One region of the Paenibacillus sp. FSL R10-2796 genome, then DNA from elsewhere that is predicted to be linked to it. Evidence: riboswitches for the same ligand, from Rfam matches in the RefSeq annotation. Region 1 holds a riboswitch; each other region holds the start of a gene.
What was found. Region 1 has a riboswitch for cyclic di-GMP ahead of NST58_RS03670 (transglutaminase-like domain-containing protein). Riboswitches for the same ligand answer to the same signal wherever they lie in the genome.
Positions count from the first base shown of each region.

Region 2: linked by a shared signal. The riboswitch ahead of NST58_RS31735 (NPCBM/NEW2 domain-containing protein) and the one ahead of NST58_RS03670 (transglutaminase-like domain-containing protein) in region 1 are both predicted to bind cyclic di-GMP.
Region 3: linked by a shared signal. The riboswitch ahead of NST58_RS22330 (thiamine pyrophosphate-binding protein) and the one ahead of NST58_RS03670 (transglutaminase-like domain-containing protein) in region 1 are both predicted to bind cyclic di-GMP.

Region 1 is NZ_CP150178.1:791,206-797,058, reverse strand. Features, by position in the region: rRNA gene NST58_RS03680 (23S ribosomal RNA) at 1-214, opposite strand, end outside; rRNA gene NST58_RS03675 (16S ribosomal RNA) at 477-2,034, opposite strand; gene NST58_RS03670 (transglutaminase-like domain-containing protein) at 2,402-3,211, opposite strand; cyclic di-GMP riboswitch class I at 3,225-3,305, opposite strand; cyclic di-GMP riboswitch class I at 3,380-3,462, opposite strand; gene NST58_RS03665 (class D sortase) at 3,576-4,241, opposite strand; gene NST58_RS03660 (GtrA family protein) at 4,344-4,751, opposite strand; gene NST58_RS03655 (glycosyltransferase family 2 protein) at 4,738-5,718, opposite strand; gene NST58_RS03650 (phospholipid carrier-dependent glycosyltransferase) at 5,816-5,853, opposite strand, start outside.
Region 2 is NZ_CP150178.1:7,115,948-7,121,800, reverse strand. Features, by position in the region: gene NST58_RS31755 (sensor domain-containing diguanylate cyclase) at 1-158, shown strand, start outside; gene NST58_RS31750 (helix-turn-helix domain-containing protein) at 383-763, shown strand; gene NST58_RS31745 (EAL domain-containing protein) at 760-1,797, shown strand; gene NST58_RS31740 (hypothetical protein) at 1,914-2,480, shown strand; cyclic di-GMP riboswitch class I at 2,638-2,724, shown strand; gene NST58_RS31735 (NPCBM/NEW2 domain-containing protein) at 2,983-5,853, shown strand, end outside.
Region 3 is NZ_CP150178.1:4,910,180-4,916,032, forward strand. Features, by position in the region: gene serA (phosphoglycerate dehydrogenase) at 1-279, shown strand, start outside; gene NST58_RS22315 (SDR family NAD(P)-dependent oxidoreductase) at 653-1,486, opposite strand; gene NST58_RS22320 (YafY family protein) at 1,644-2,600, shown strand; gene NST58_RS22325 (HAMP domain-containing methyl-accepting chemotaxis protein) at 2,722-3,972, shown strand; cyclic di-GMP riboswitch class I at 4,147-4,243, shown strand; gene NST58_RS22330 (thiamine pyrophosphate-binding protein) at 4,399-5,853, shown strand, end outside.

The DNA.
Region 1 (5,853 bases):
GGGTACTTAGATGTTTCAGTTCCCCTGGTCTGCCTCTACACACCCTATGTATTCAGGTATGAGTAACTGCGAATTACCACAGCTGGGTTTCCCCATTCGGACACCCCCGGATCAAAGCTTGCTTACAGCTCCCCGAGGCAGTTTCGTTGTTCGCCACGTCCTTCGTCGGCTCCTGGCGCCTAGGCATCCTCCGTGTGCTCTTATTAGCTTAACCTTGATTCTTCCGCAGGAAAATATCATACGATGACATTCTCTTTGGAATCATCTCACTAATAACATTTACTTGTTTGCACAAGTTGCTAAAAGATGTTCTAAAACGCAAATTCGTTTCGGTATCCAGTTTTCAAGGATCAAGTCTTACTTGAGAGCTTAAACTCTCAAAACTGAGCAACGAGTGAGTAACAGGCCTAAACCTGAGTTTTGGAAGCTGAGCTTCCGATTTGAATGTCCTCATTGCAGAGAACGATTCTCCATAGAAAGGAGGTGATCCAGCCGCACCTTCCGATACGGCTACCTTGTTACGACTTCACCCCAATCATCTACCCCACCTTCGGCGGCTGGCTCCCTTGCGGGTTACCCCACCGACTTCGGGTGTTGTAAACTCTCGTGGTGTGACGGGCGGTGTGTACAAGACCCGGGAACGTATTCACCGCGGCATGCTGATCCGCGATTACTAGCAATTCCGACTTCATGCAGGCGAGTTGCAGCCTGCAATCCGAACTGAGACCGGCTTTGATGGGATTGGCTCCACCTCGCGGCTTCGCTTCCCGTTGTACCGGCCATTGTAGTACGTGTGTAGCCCAGGTCATAAGGGGCATGATGATTTGACGTCATCCCCACCTTCCTCCGGTTTGTCACCGGCAGTCACTCTAGAGTGCCCAACATTACTTGCTGGCAACTAAAGTTAAGGGTTGCGCTCGTTGCGGGACTTAACCCAACATCTCACGACACGAGCTGACGACAACCATGCACCACCTGTCTCCTCTGTCCCGAAGGCCGCCACTATCTCTAGTGGATTCAGAGGGATGTCAAGACCTGGTAAGGTTCTTCGCGTTGCTTCGAATTAAACCACATACTCCACTGCTTGTGCGGGTCCCCGTCAATTCCTTTGAGTTTCAGTCTTGCGACCGTACTCCCCAGGCGGAGTGCTTACTGTGTTAACTTCGGCACCAAGGGTATCGAAACCCCTAACACCTAGCACTCATCGTTTACGGCGTGGACTACCAGGGTATCTAATCCTGTTTGCTCCCCACGCTTTCGCGCCTCAGCGTCAGTTACAGCCCAGAAAGTCGCCTTCGCCACTGGTGTTCCTCCACATATCTACGCATTTCACCGCTACACGTGGAATTCCACTTTCCTCTTCTGTACTCAAGCCACCCAGTTTCCAGTGCGACCTCAGGTTGAGCCCAAGGTTTAAACACCAGACTTAAATAGCCGCCTGCGCGCGCTTTACGCCCAATAATTCCGGACAACGCTTGCCCCCTACGTATTACCGCGGCTGCTGGCACGTAGTTAGCCGGGGCTTTCTTCTCAGGTACCGTCACTCCGGTAGCAGTTACTCTACCGGACGTTCTTCCCTGGCAACAGAGCTTTACGATCCGAAAACCTTCATCACTCACGCGGCGTTGCTCCGTCAGGCTTTCGCCCATTGCGGAAGATTCCCTACTGCTGCCTCCCGTAGGAGTCTGGGCCGTGTCTCAGTCCCAGTGTGGCCGTTCACCCTCTCAGGTCGGCTACGCATCGTCGCCTTGGTGGGCCGTTACCCCACCAACTAGCTAATGCGCCGCAGGCCCATCCCTCAGTGACAGATTGCTCCGTCTTTCATTCTTCTCTCAGGAGAAAAAAGAAATTATCCGGTATTAGCTACCGTTTCCGGTAGTTATCCCAGTCTGAAGGGCAGGTTGCCTACGTGTTACTCACCCGTCCGCCGCTAAGTTACTTTGAAAGCAAGCTTTCAAAGTAACTCCGCTCGACTTGCATGTATTAGGCACGCCGCCAGCGTTCGTCCTGAGCCAGGATCAAACTCTCCAATTAGTATTGAAAAGAGCGATATGCTCATTTTGAAACATCTGACGAGAAAATTAATTCTCTAATTTTGGATTTCACTTACGTGATTTCCTACTCACTCGTTGTTCAGTTTTCAAAGATCAAGTTCTTGTTGGCGCCGTTTAATGTCTCAGCAGCAACTCTTATAATATATCATGTTGTCTTCAGAAATGCAAGCTTTATTTTTCGAAGCTTTTTATCAGCCTCGTCTGTATCGCCTGTACGCTGTCTAACAACGCTTACCTATAATACCCCAACTATTAATAGAAAAGCAACCCCTAATATAAAAATAAACAACTAGCTTAATAATTAAGCTAGTTGTTTATTTAATAGAGTTATGTTTCTAGCGACGAACTTAATAGTATTTTGCCGCAGTATATTTGCTTGAGGCTTTAATTAAATCGGTTTTCTTATCACTCTTTGCAAGTCCTGCATCCACTGTAGTATCAATGGTAACCCACTTCCCATTAAGCAACACTTCGTTCCAGGCATGATATTGCGTAACGTAGCTTGTATTCCCCATTACCAACTTAGCAGGAACATCTACACTCCGCAGCATTGCGGCAAAAAGAGAAGCGTAATCATAGCAAATCCCTTTTTTAGTAGTCAATGTCTTATCGATGCTTGGAATATAATCAGTAGTTACACTATTAGCAAGAGAGTAATCATATTGTACATTCGCAACTACATAGTTATAGATCGCTTTAACTTTCTCTTCGTCTGTTGTTTTGCCTTGTACTAATTGTTTAGCTTTGACAATCGCTTTATCAGAAGAACTCCATTTCACATTCTGTACGGAGCCCAAATATACGGAATTCGAGTCACTCATGGTTACGTCTACTACTTCGGAATATAACGCTTTGTATTTATTGCCGGTTGTATTCTCCAGAACAGAAACCTTATAAGTCCCATTTCCTTGTTGCAAAGGGAAGTCCTCAGCTTGTCCAGAAGCATACAAGTTATATGTATAGCTGCTGTTATCTTTGGTGATCATGAGTTTGATTCTTTTATCTTTCGGAATATCATAGTTAATACCAATAACACCTTGAGCCACTTTGGATGTAATCAACCAACTGGCATCTGCACTTGCAGCTTGAGCTGTACTTACCGGAACTGAAGTCATTAGGACGAACAACGCCACCAGCATAAAATAAACCTTTTTCACGGATAAAACTCCTTTCGGTAGCTGGCTGCCATCCTTTCGGGAAGGCCCTTTAGCTTTGCGTCCCTACCTTTCGATAGGTTTGCCGTTATCGTATAAGCTCTATCTGTTCTAGCTTTACTAGATATAATTGATAGAATCCATTTGAAACAAACAAAAAAAGCCTCTTCATTCGGTAGCTGGCTGCCATCCTTTTGGGAAAAGGCCCTTTAGCTTTGCGTCCCTACCTTTCGGAAGGTTTGCCGTTATCGTGTTTAGCTTTCATAGTATAATACTATCATATTTATAGTTGTGAACAAGACCTAATTTACTAGATTACCCATTATTTTATAAATATCTCCCGGTATTTGTGTTTTCTTGTCATTCACTATTCTCCTTTTGTTAATTTGGCATGAACAATCAGCCGATGCGTTGGATTCACTAGCGGATCACATGTAATCAGAGTAAGAATCTTATCCTTGTCATTCCCGTCAAGAACGGAGACATCACTCGGATCTACAACAGAAATATCGTATACCTCATAGTTAAACACCTGATCACTAGTCTTTACCGTGATAACATCCCCCACAACAACCTCATTCAATCTGTTAAACAAACGCCCCGTAGTTCTAGCCCGATGCGCCGCGATTGCAGCATTCCCGATCTCTCCAAGGGGTGCCGTTTCTTTCATATGGGCTGCAGCATGTTTCATATTAGCTTTTGTAGCCCCTTCTAATACAGGCAGCTTCAAATCAATCTTATCGATTTCAATTAGTGCGATTACTTTGCCACCGACTGCAATCTCCGGTTCAGGCTTTTCTGTCTCTTGGGGTTGGGGCTGTGCCTGGGCATCCAGAACCGATTCCTCTGCTAACAGCTGAGTAACTTCAGCATACCTGCTCTTCAGATCTGGCTGGGGAGTACTATCGGCAGTGCTTAGTTCAGCCGTTTCTAATAACTTCTCCTGCTGCCTGTCGTTGTACCACTCGTTAGCTGTCGGATATAACATGATAAGTATCCCAGCCAGTATGAGTAGATAGGAGAATTTACGCAATGTTATTCACCTCCGTATATTGTTTCTATGGTTATATACAAATCAAGCAGAAACAGCTACTTGCCTTTAAGCATAGCAACTCCTTCTGCCTGAAATTAATGTTTAAAATACCCATTTACGACTTCCAAAGAAATTGATGATCACCGTGATAAAGGTAACCAGCACCTTGGAGATCAAGACTTGAATACCTAGTTTGTCTGTCAACAGATGCATTAACAACAGTGATATTCCGAGCACTACCAGATTCAGCACGATAAACTTGACCAGCTGTACGCGGTCGAAGCCTTCTTTATTCCCCCGGTTGCGATCACGAAAGGTAACTTTTTTATTCAAAATAAAGCTATTCGCCGTGCCTGCACTATAGGAGATCACCTGCGCCAATGCGTATACCATCCCTAGTGAATTCAACAATGTGAAAATCACAAAATCAATAAGCGTATTGAGCAAACCTACGGCATTAAATTTGAGGAACTGTATGAATGCAGCGCGCAAGTTCTTATCTGACATCATTGTGGTCCTTCCGGCGGTCCAGTTGTTCTTCGTTCTGGTAGCCTTTAGTCTCACTAACAATATATAGCGGTCTATCTTTAGACTCGTCATAAATCCGTCCGATATACTCCCCAATCACACCCAACAGCATCAGAACGATACCGTTAAAGAGCAGATTAACGCCTACAATGGAAGCCCAGCCCGGAACCGTCCAGGAGGTAAAAAATATCTTTTGAAACAAGACGAAAAATAAATAGAGAAAGCTAGAGAATGAAAGGAAGAATCCAATATACGTAGCAATCTTAAGCGGCTTATGTGAAAAAGAGGTGATGCCATCTAACGCAAAACGAATCATTTTCTTCAGCGGATATTTGGTTTCTCCGGCAAAACGTTCTTCCCGTTCATATTCCACCATAGTCTGCTTGAAGCCAACCCAGCTCACCAAACCTCTGACATAGCGGTTCTTTTCTTTAAGTCCCCGCAGGACATCACATACCTTACGGTCAATAAGACGGAAATCGCCTGTATCCGTAGGAATATCCACACTTGTCATACTGCTGAGCAGGCGGTAAAAAAGCTTCGCGGTGACCTTTTTGAACATCGTTTCTCCGTGGCGCTTCAGGCGTTTCGCATATACAACGTCGTAGCCCTCTTTCCACTTCTCGATCATTTGCAAAATGACCTCCGGAGGATCCTGAAGATCAGCGTCAATAACAACAACCGCTTGACCTTCGGCATAGTCCATGCCAGCTGTAATCGCTACCTGATGTCCGAAATTACGCGAGAAGTCAATCAGCTTGACATGCTCGTCTCGTTCACAGATCTCCCGAATCATCTGGGCGGAACGATCACGACTGCCGTCATTGACGAAGACCAGCTCATAAGTATCGCCGCACTCGTCCATTACTTTTTTCAAACGTTCATAAGTATGGCTAATTACTTGCTCCTCATTGAACATGGGTACAATCACACTATATCTGGCTTTCACCTTTATTCCTCCTACAAGCTTTTTGGAGCGTTACATCCATCTACACTTCATAATAACGCTGCATTCATAAACTTATTTTATAGATTTTTATTAAATCCTAGAAAACCCAAGTTGGGAACCAACGCAGCATATCTT
Region 2 (5,853 bases), 950 kb from region 1:
TTGGCAGCATTACGGTAAGCATTGGCATAGCTACCTTTGAAGCAACCGATACAGACATCACTCTTCTGGAAAAAGCTGATCAAGCGCTTTACGTTTCTAAAGAACAGGGGAGAAATCGCGTTACGCATATTATGGATTTGAGTGAAAAGCTTCTTTAATTGGAGGCTTTTTTTGTTATTTATAAACGATACATCCTCTTTGCTCTAATTGCTCTAAAATGTCTGTTCCCTTCAAGCTGTAAAAGGGAATTCGGAATTTCATGAATGGATCTCCTTTGTAATTCGTATTGGCATCAAGCCTATGTGACAACGTTACGATAGAATATAACAGGATGATGATTTATTATCAGTATGTTGGCATACAAAACTATGGAATGTGGATCATGCCTACATTATCTATTCGGGGATTATGGCGATCTGGAAGTGATCCATCCCTCCAATATAACAGTGCTGCTGCGGTGGCTATGAATGATACTGTATTATTTGAGATTAAACATGAGCCTTTTAAGCAGATGCTTGCCGATTACCCGTTGATTAAGGAGCAATTGATGCTGCTGCAAATGGACCGTTTATTTTTATTGAATCGGTTATTACATGAAATGAAATTTCATGATGCGAGAGCGCGTGATATGATCGGAACGTTAAGGGAGACGGCTACCCTTGTGCTTAAAGATCTGCAAGAGCAAAAGATTATTGAGATTCAACATCAGCAGATCACCGTGTTAGACCCGGCGTATTTACTGGAGTATACGGATTTCGATTGAGAAGAGCCGTTCCGGGATTCAGAGAATCGATTATTAAAGGGGTTATGAATGTGGCTTGTAATCATTGTGTAGTAAGAGATCTGAATTTTGAAATCAAGGCTCATGGTGAGCTTAATCTTAGGGTTTTACCTGAGGTTATTCATCACTTGAGTAGAAGTAATACGATACATAAGGTGGAAGAAAATGTGATTACAGTTAAGGAGGCTGGGGTGCGGGATTTTCTGGATTTCTGTAATGACCATATGGAGTCGGAGCAGGTTGAATTCCGTATAGATGACCAAACATGGAGACCTCTATCCGAATTACCCACTGTACTTGATATGGAGTGGATTGATGAGGTTATCACTAAGGGTCTTGTTACTTGCTACTTCCAACCGATTGTGAACGTAAGGGAAGAGATTTTTGCATACGAGCTCCTATCCAGATTTAAAAAAGAAGACGGATCTCTTATCTATCCTAATGAGATTTTTGCGGCGGCACGGAATCGTGGGCGTTTATATGCTTTAGACCGGTTATGTAGAATGACGGCTGTAAAATATGCTGCACCCTTAAATAAAAAAACGTTTATTAATTTTATCCCAACGTCGATCTACGCTCCAGAGTTCTGCTTAAGATCAACCGTTGAACTGGCCAATCAATTAGGCGTCGATCCTTCTCTTTTTGTCTTTGAAGTTGTTGAGACGGAGAAAGTGGATGATCTCGCTCATTTGAAAGCTATTTTGACATATTACAAGGATCGGGGATTTGAATACGCTTTAGATGATGTTGGTGAGGGCTTCAGCACGATCGAGATGTTATTGGAGCTTAAACCCCATTACATGAAGCTGGATATGAAATATGTTCAGGGTGTGTCCAGCGATCTGAACAAACAGAAAATAGCAAAGCAATTTTTAGAAAAAGCTTTAGAAATCCAATCCGTTCCTTTAGCAGAAGGTGTGGAGTTTAGAGAGGACTTTGAATGGCTTAAGCAGAGTGGTTATCAGTTGTTTCAGGGCTATTTATTTGGAAAGCCTGATCCTATTCCCAAACAGTAATCCTAATGAGTATATATCCGTCCAGAGGATGAGATGAATTTCAGGTCAGAGTCTGAGTACAGCCAACCCCCGGGGTTGTATAATTTAGGTAATTTGAAAAGGGGGACGGGATGGATATGAAATGGCATCAATTTGTAACGCGCTGGGCGGATTCTAGGGGCTTTGATGGACGAGAGATTGATTATCAATGGCCTTCTCCCTCATTTCCGGTCATCAGTATACGCAGTAATCTAGGGCGATACTCAGGTCAAGCGTATGGCCGTGGAGGTAAACCCCGTGTGAAGACAGCCGTTGGATTAATCGCTATTGGAGATGTAGCTGTTGGCTTGATTTCCATAGGTGCGATAAGCGTGGGCGTATTATCCTTAGGAGCAATATCACTGGGAATGTGGTTAGCGATCGGAGCAATAGCACTTAGCTGGCTTGGCTTCGCAGTGGGAGCGATTGCGATTGCAGGCGTGGCTGTAGGAGCGATCGCAATCGCGGAAAAAGCGTTGGGGGCCATCGCCATAGGGGATACGGCGTTTGGTGCGATAGCGATAGGCAGGATCGCTGGGGGTGCCATAGCTATCGGACAATGGGCATATGGTGTAATCGCAGTTGGCGAACATGGTTTCGGATTAATTCCCATCACGGGCGATGTGTGGAATTGGTTCCGGCGTTTGTTTGGATCGGGTAGTTAAGTAGACCTACAGTCCTAAAGGATGCCCTTCTCTTCCGGGATGGTCGATAAATAATATCTATCACATAAGAAAAACTAATTGCAATTACCTATATTCATTTCATACCAATTAATCATGCGATCCGATCTAGGCTTATGTTACTCTTTGAATGTATTCGAAACTTCATAGGCAAACCTATGGAAATGTAGGGACGCAAAGCTAAAGGGACTAAGGTTATCATAACTATTGTCAGCCAGCTGCCAAAGAGTGTGTAACGCTTTTTGTTAAAATATAAGAAAGTATAAGTTATAAAACTATACTTAATATCTTATATTTCTCGCTTAAACGCTTACCGTCCTTATAAGGACGCCGAAGGCGTTTATGCTTGTTAAGGTTTAATAAAAATTAAGTCTTAATTTTTAGGCGACTTTATACGCAATCAAGCTACTCTTTTGGGGTAGTTTTTTTTGTGCCCATTTTTGGGCACTGGAGAGATTCATATGACATCTGGAGGTAAGAAGAGATGAAGAAAATGATTGCGATCGCTACATCGGCGGCCATATTGGCCAGTTTTTCAAGTGAGGCAGGTTATGCTTTAGCAAGTGAGGTAAGCAAGGTAAATGTAACAAAAACAGTGGCGCAAAGTAAGGTTAACTTATTAAGCAACGCTTCGGTTATTCCGTTTGAGCTGTACGGCAAGGATGCTCTAAATGCCTATAATGAGGTTTTTAGAATGAATCCAGCAAATATTAAATCCATCACAAATAACGGTGGCAACTACTCAGGCTCGCCTATAGCTAAGGCTATGGATGGGGATATGAGCACGCATTGGGAGACTGGCAAACCGAATAGTTCAACGTTTACGAATGAGGTTGTGTTTGTTTTCAATGAGTCCACTGAATTAAATAGAATGGTATACGCGGCTAGGCAATCCGGTGCGAAAGGTAAAGGTTTTGCTCAAGAATTTGAGATCTATGGTTCCACTACCGATGGGGGTGATTTTACGCTCGTGTCTTCTGGAGAGTATACAGGCTCAACCGGTGATGTAGTGGAGATTCAGTTCGCACCTACGGCTTTTAAGAAACTTAAATTTGTCTTCAAAAAAGCGAACCAAGATTGGGCGAGTGCGGCTGAGTTTTCTTTTTATAAAGAGGATAGTGTCTCTGCTAAAATGAAAAATTTATTTACAGATGATACCTTGAGCCAAGTTAGTGCTGCTTTTGATACGGCAGAGAAATTAACAGCTTTAGAGAATGAAGTGCAGGCACATCCACTGTATGCGCAGTTTAAAGAAGAGATAGAGAATGCAAAGATCCTTTTGGAGAACCATCAGGTAGAGGCAACGGCAGCCAAGGTTTCGAAGCTAAAAGGGTATGGAACAGCCTATGAAAATGCCTATAGCCAAGCTTATAGAATGCCGAATGCAAACGTATCAAAAGTAACGGTGAACGGCGGAAGCTACCCAGGTACGAAGCCTGAATATATGCTGGATGACCAGCCCACTACGCATTGGGAAACGAACAAAAACAATGATGCAAGCTTCACGAATGAAGTTGTGTTTGAACTAGCGCAAGCGGAGGTGCTGGACAGAGTAGCTTTTTTAGCTAGAGATAACCGCAAAGGATTCCCAGAGGCTTTTGAAATCTATGCATCAGAGACGAGTAAAGGAGAGACCTTCCAACTTGTATCTAGCGGAACCGCGGTTAGTACCAATGATTTTCTGGAGTTTAAATTCGAGCCTACGAAGTTTAAAAGATTAAAATTTAAGTTCACGAAAGCTAATATCAACAGACCTTTTGCGGCTGAATTTAGATTTTATACAGAAGATAAAGTAAGCGAAGCAGTAAATGGCATTTTCACAGATGGAACGATGAGTGCGGTTGTGCCTGCTTATAATAGCGTCGAAGCAATCAACGAATTAGAAGAAGCGGCAAAAGTACATCCGCTCTATCCAATCCTGAAAGATTCTTTGGATTTAGCTAAGAAGCTAGTGAATGGTGAAGTTCAAACCGAAGGCACCATCATTGAGGCGGAACAACGTGGAGATATGAAAAAGCATGCGCAGGAAAACCTGGGAATAGGCTTCGGAACGAACAACCAACCTACAGGACTTGCGGCAATGCCTGGCGAGACCATCAATGTTTATGTGGATGCTGCTTCGGGCGATAAATTGCCTTCTTTGATCTTTTCACAACAAGAGGGAGCTTGGAATAGTTGGGCTAGGGGCGTACAATTGCGTGCGGGCAAGAACACTATCACTGTACCTGAAATTGCAACGACTAGTGCTTACGCTCATGAGGTAACTAAGGGTGGCACCGTTTATATCGTCAATCCATATACAGCTGAGGAACAAGGGAAAGCGCCATTGATCCGCTTCGAAGGTTTAGAAAAGATTCCTTTTATGACCAAGACCACGGATCCAGAACAATTCAAAACCTTCTTAATCACATACAAACAAAGACTGGACGAAGATAAAGCGGCTCATCCAAATGTTCAAGATCGTAAACTCATAGATGTGGTAGAAATGTCCAGCGATCATGTTATTTTCACAGGAACGGCGACGGAGGCGTACAACAAATATATTACGCAAGGAAATAACCCGCTGGACACCGTAACTGGGTATGACACCTGGATGAAGAGTATTTTTTCCTTCTATGGCTTGGATGGCAGTAGTGAGATTCATGATGCCAAGCTAATTCGTGAGAATATTCGCTTGATGCAGCCTTATGGTGCGATGTATGCAGCGGGAGATCATACAGGGATCCAACTTGGAACAGTAGGAACCATGTTAGGTGATTTTAACAAAGCCTATCCGGGCTGGGGACTGAATCACGAAATTGGGCATCGCTTGGCTATGGGTGAACGGGAATATGGCGAAGTAACTAATAATATGGTGTCTATGTTTATGTCTGTCGCAGCGAATTCGATAGATAATCGTATACCGTATGAATCAGATATCTATAAATATGTCCTCGAAGAAAATAAAGTGGTTATGAATCAGCAGGGCTTATTTGCACAACTCGGAGCCTATTGGCAGCTGGAGCTGGCACATCCGGGATACTGGACAGAGCTAACCAAGCTATATCGGGAGCGGAAGGTCACCCTTACCAACGGTGACAATTCCAAGCAGCAGTATTTGGTGGAGTTCTCCTCCGAAGTACTGGGATTAGATTTAAGCAGCTATTTTGCCAGACATGGCTTCACTGTGAATCCTGAGACAAAAGCGAAAGTAGCCAAGTATCCGGCACCGCAAAAGTTATGGTATTTAAATAACTCGGTGATTAATTATGAGGGAACTGGAATAGCGGATAAAAATCTGGCCATTAAGGTTAATATCACACCTAACACCACGGCTAGAACGAACACGTTAAGTTTCAGTATAGATAAAGAGCTT
Region 3 (5,853 bases), 3.2 Mb from region 1:
GAAAGAATTGTTCAAGTGAACAAGTTCCCGGTTGATATCGCTCCTGAAGGACATCAAATTGTAGTATCCCATAACGACAAACCAGGGATTATCGGACTTGTGGGCACATTGCTGGGCGAAAATGATGTCAATATCGCTTCCATGCAAGTGGGACGTAAAATCGTTGGTGGCGAAGCAATCATGCTGCTGACCGTTGATAAAGCTGTACCTACTCATGTGCTTGTGAAGCTTGCTGGCCTGCCAGAAATCAACACTGCCGAAGAAATCATTCTTCTGTAAGCAATACGATAGAAATCAAACAACAGAGCAGCGATCCTCCCCTTTTAGGGGTTTCGCTGCTTTTGTTGTTGATCGTCGACCTGTTTCGGCTTCATTTACAACACCGAATCGAGTTCCCTCGTGGAGGCTTACGGACACCCTTGAGGTTACGGACCCAGATGACCCTATATGCAATAATTTCGCCTTTGAAGCAGGGTTTCGGACTCTAGTGCCACTATTCCTCAAAAAGGAGCTAAATCAGGTGTTTTGCCTATCAATAGCGTCTCTGGGGACCGATAGCGTTCTAAATATACGAAAATGCTGCATTATAGATCAGCTGTGTCCTATACTGCTTCATACGCACATATGGGATCAAACAGATCAAGTTTGCTGTTTAGACTAAGAATGCGGGAACAGTCCGACCATCGATGTCTGTAAATCCATACTTTTCAGCCAGCTTAGCAACCTGCTGCGGTTGTCCGGTTATAGACATAACCTTAGGATCGGCTGCTAGAGCAGCGGCTGCTCTACCGATATAGGTTGTGGATTCAGTCATCTGCAATTCTTTAACCTCATGCCAATGCTCCTCATCCGTGTTCATGCTCTCCAACACCGCCTCTGTCCTCATCCAGCCCGGAGTAAGCGGAATAACTGCAATGTTGTCCTCTTTAAGCTCATTCGATAACCCGTAGGCCATACGCACAAGTGTATTTTTAGAAAGATCATAATAGAAATTTCCTAGATATTTGTAATGATCCCAAAAGGTTGTGTGGATGATTAGACCGCCAGCTTTTGCCTCACGCATTAATGGTATTGCATAATAGTTTGTTATCAACTGTGCCCTCACACCCGCATTAAACATATTGTCCCAATGCGCTGTAGGAAGCTCCCAGAAAGACTTCTGCTCAATAGGTAAATCGTTGCCGCCCCATACATTATTGACTAAAATATCAAGCTTTCCTTGCTCTGAAGCAATCTGGCGAATGACCGCTTCTGTCTCCTGATCTTTTGTATGATCACATCGTATGGCGCTGCCGGACCCTCCCTCCGCTTTTATTTCCCTAAGTACGTTATCAATGCTCCGCTTGCTATGCTCTATGCCAGAAGCCTCTGTCGTTCTGCCCGTAATATAAACGAATGCACCTTTCCTTGCCAGCTCCAATGCAATTCCTCTACCAGCACCTCTGCTGCCTCCGGTGACCAATGCTACTCTTCCTTTTAAAGTCATATTCTCAATCCTTTCTACACTTGTTTTTCTCTAAATGTTCTGTATTTAATCCTTACCTTATATAGTATAATTCTTTAATATGACATCAACTGACATATATAATATAATAATTAATTAAGAACTAGCCAACATTTATTAGGAGGAGGAGTGTCCCTTAATGAGAGCCGATCGTTTGTTATCCATCTTACTTTTGCTGCAAAATCGTGGAAAGATGACGTCCCGTGAGCTAGCCCAGACCTTAGAAGTGTCTGAACGAACTGTGTTTAGAGATATGGAAGCCTTATGTACAGCAGGAATACCGATTCTTGCCGAACGGGGACGTGAAGGGGGTTGGATGCTCACAGAAGGATACCGGACCTCCTTAACGGGTATGAAGCCCTCAGAGATTGCAACTCTGCTGCTGTCCGCAGACTCCTCAATCTTAAAAGATCTGGGTATACAAAACGACTTCTCTTCTGCCGTGCTTAAGCTGGAGGCTGCTTCCCCATCCAGGCCGAATAATCCAGCCAGTTACCTGAGCCAGCGCATTCATATAGATGGTGCCAGCTGGCACCCTTCCGACGAGACATATCCGTTCCTATCTGTCCTGCAGGAAGCTGTTTGGGAAGACCGTAAAGTGAAGATCACTTACCCACGGAATGACGAGATGAAGGAGCGTTTCATTGAACCTCTCGGGTTAGTCGCAAAACGTGGAGTTTGGTATGTAGTGGCACGAACCGTGGGTGAAATGCGGACTTTTCGCGTGTCGAGATTAATACAAGCTGACGCAACTTATGAATCATTTGTCAGACCTGAGGCTTTTGATTTAAAAAGCTACTGGGAACAATCGACTTTAGCTTTTAAAGCAGCACTGCCAAAATATGTAGTGAACTTAAAGGTGAATGAGTCTATTCTTAAAGAATTACAACGTGAAAGATATGTAACTATAACTTTAGTAGAACCCTCTGCTAATACTGGGTGGATGAACGTGGAGGCCGAATTTAATGCTATAGAATCTGCCTGTCGTATCGTACTCTCTTTCTCTCCTTCAGTTATTGTTTTAGCTCCTATCGAACTAGTAGGGATGGTAAAGTCTGCTATTAAAACAATTTCCACAATATATGAGGAATTTTGACATGAATTCTAAATATCTACTACTTAAAGAAGATTTATGACACTTCTCTATAGACCAATGACCTATAAATCCCCTATAATAACACCATTACATAAAATTTAATAAGGGGGACATTTTACCAATGAGCTGGATGCACAAACTTCCGTTAAAACAAAGAATTGTTGCCGGATGTTACCTCGTTGCCGCACTGTTTGCTATTCCTGTCTTAGTTACGTTAATGATTCTAGGTCAATTTCTCGTAGGAATTATACTAGTAGTTGTTCTTGCAGGTCTGACTTTACCTGTTGCTCGCTTCGTGGAGAGAACGCTTACATCATCTTTTGATGATATTGCTAATGTATCTCACAGTATTTCGAAGGGCGATTTCACTAGCAGAGCGGACGAAAATGGCTCAATGGGTGACGTAAGCCGCTCCTTTAACACAATGATTGATAAGCTCAAGAAGATTCTGACCGATGCATCGCAGATCACCCGTCAAGTTATGGATGCAAGCCGCGGAATCGAAGATAAGAACCAGAACCTGAAAATTGTCATGGCACAAGTAGCCTCTTCTTCTACTGAGCTCGCTCTTGGTGCAAATGAAATATCTACGGATATCGCTGATATGACAGAATCCATTAAAGACATTGAGACCAAAGTATCCAATTATACGAACTCCACCAAAGAAATGAACAGACGTTCAATACATACCTTAGAACTTGTTGAGCAAGGGCGCCAATCCGTAGATACACAGGCTGAAGGCATGCGTAAAAACATAGAGGCTACACAAAAAGTGGCTGATACTATTGAAGCTCTCTCACAAAATGCCCGCGGGATTACGATGATCACCAAGACCATCACAGAGATCGCTGAGCAGACCAACCTGCTGTCACTGAATGCCTCCATCGAAGCTGCTCGTGCCGGAGAGCATGGTCGGGGTTTTGCCGTTGTAGCTCAAGAGGTCCGCAAGCTTGCTGAAGAATCTACGGCATCCACAAAAGAAGTATTCGGCTTGGTCCGCAGCATTGAGTCAGATATTAAACAAGCCATCGATAATATTGCCATCAATGAAGAGGTTGTGCAGGTTCAGAATGAAATGATCACTCAATCTGCCCATATTTTCGCACAAATTGTACAAAGCGTGCAGTACATTACCGAGCAAATCTCTTCATTCTCTGCGGAGAGTGATCTTATGCTAGAAAGTGCCTTGAAAATTTCCAGTGCAATTGAGAATATCTCAGCTATCACCGAAGAAACTGCTGCTGGCACGGAAGAGGTATCGGCGGCTATGAATGAACAGATTAATGCCCTGCAGTCTGTTGCAGAAGAAACGGAAAAAATGACCCAGGCCGTATTTAATCTGCAAAAAACCATTCATATCTTTAAATTCTAGTTCAAAACTATCAACTGCCACCTAAGCTGAGTCTTAGGTGGCAGTTTTTTTCGCGAGGCAAAACTTCATCTCTTGGACAAGACTTTCGTCAAATTTCGAGTTTTTTTAGCGGATTATGTTGACAAAAATTAATGAGGAATATATTGTAAAGTAAAATTATTCTTATCAACTATAAATTAATATTGGCAAAATCCTCGAAAGAGGATGACGCAAAACCATGGATCTACAGCCTCATTTTTTCGTTTGAGGCCATGATTGCCAGGTTGCAGAGGAACCAGGACGGCTGAACTATTGTTCAGTCTTAGCGGCGCCTTATGCCACCAACCTGTGCTTACTATAGAGCACAGGTTTTTACTTTTTGAGTATATTGATCTATCGTATCTATTCGGTAGATTAATAACTAATATATATCAAAAAACTTGTGAGGTGTTTCTTTTGAAGACAGTCGCAGATTACATGGCGGAAGCACTACGTAACCTTGGAGTCACCCATTCTTTTGGGATCATTGGCAAATCCATTTGTCCAATTGTTCTAAAGATGGTGGATTACGGTATTGAATTTATTCCCGGCAGACATGAAGCAAGCTCCGGATTCGAAGCAGCAGGGTATGCGCTGAAAACGGGTAACCTAGGCGTAGCATTTGGTACTTCGGGTCCTGGGGGAACTAACCTGCTTACAGCAGCAGCACATGCGAAAGCTAACAACCTACCTGTCCTATTTATTACCGGCCACCAATCCATTACAGAGCTTGGAATTCCTCAATGTCAGGACTCCACCTCTTTTCTGGCTGATTTAGCTGATATGTTCAGACCTGCCACCTTGTTCAGTAAATTGGTTGAACGTGGGGATCACTTTGGTACTATTTTTAATCATGCGATTTCTGTGGCCCTGACCAAACGGGGTCCTGTTCATCTTTGTATTCCTTTTGATGTACAAACTGAAGTATTGGAAGAATGCAATATAGTAATCCCAGAAAGAGAGTCTCTAATTAGTCAAGCTAATATCGATAGAGTCATCGATGCTATTCAAGCTGCTAAGAATCCTTTGATTATTGCGGGTAAAGGAATTAACCGCTCCGGAGCACATAAAGAGCTTGTTCAACTCGCAGAAACATTTAATATTCCTGTAGTAACATCTCCTGGTGGAAAAGGGGCTATAGTCTGGGATCACCCACTCTATCATGGTCCTATTGGCGTTGGCGGTTCGACCCACGGGGACGATTTATTGAATAAAAGCGATTTATTTATAGTGCTTGGATCACGTTTAAGTGATATGACCATCTGTAATCTTAAACGGGAGAATCATCCAGCAACTTTAATTCAATTTGATATTGATCCAACCTTTGTCGGAAAAATACTATTGTCCAAAACGATACCGGTCACTGGGGACCTGCGCGATAATTTGGTGCACTGCCTAAATCATATTGACCCAAGCACAATCACCAAACGTGAGGCTTTGGCCGATGCGGATTATTCAGAAGAGCTTCCAACCCTCAAGAATCTTTCCCTTGCTTCGGTAATGAGCACTTTAAGTGATTTGATCCCTTATAATAATTCAATTTTCGTTGATGATGGAAGTCATGGATTCCACGCTGCAAAATGGTACAAGGTTAAGAAACCGGGCAGCTTTGTTTTTGATGCGTATTTTGCTTGCATGGGTAATTCGATCGGCATGGCTATTGGTGCAAAAGTTGCTGCTCCTGAAGAAACTGTCCTCTGCATTACAGGTGATGGTTGTTTCATGATGCTCGGCGCTGAGATTAACACCGCTGTCTGCAAAGATATCCCTGTCATCTTTATCGTGGTCAATAATAAGCAACTAGATATGGCTCTTAAGGGTATGGAGAAAACCACAGGTCGTATCGATGGAACTCTATATGAA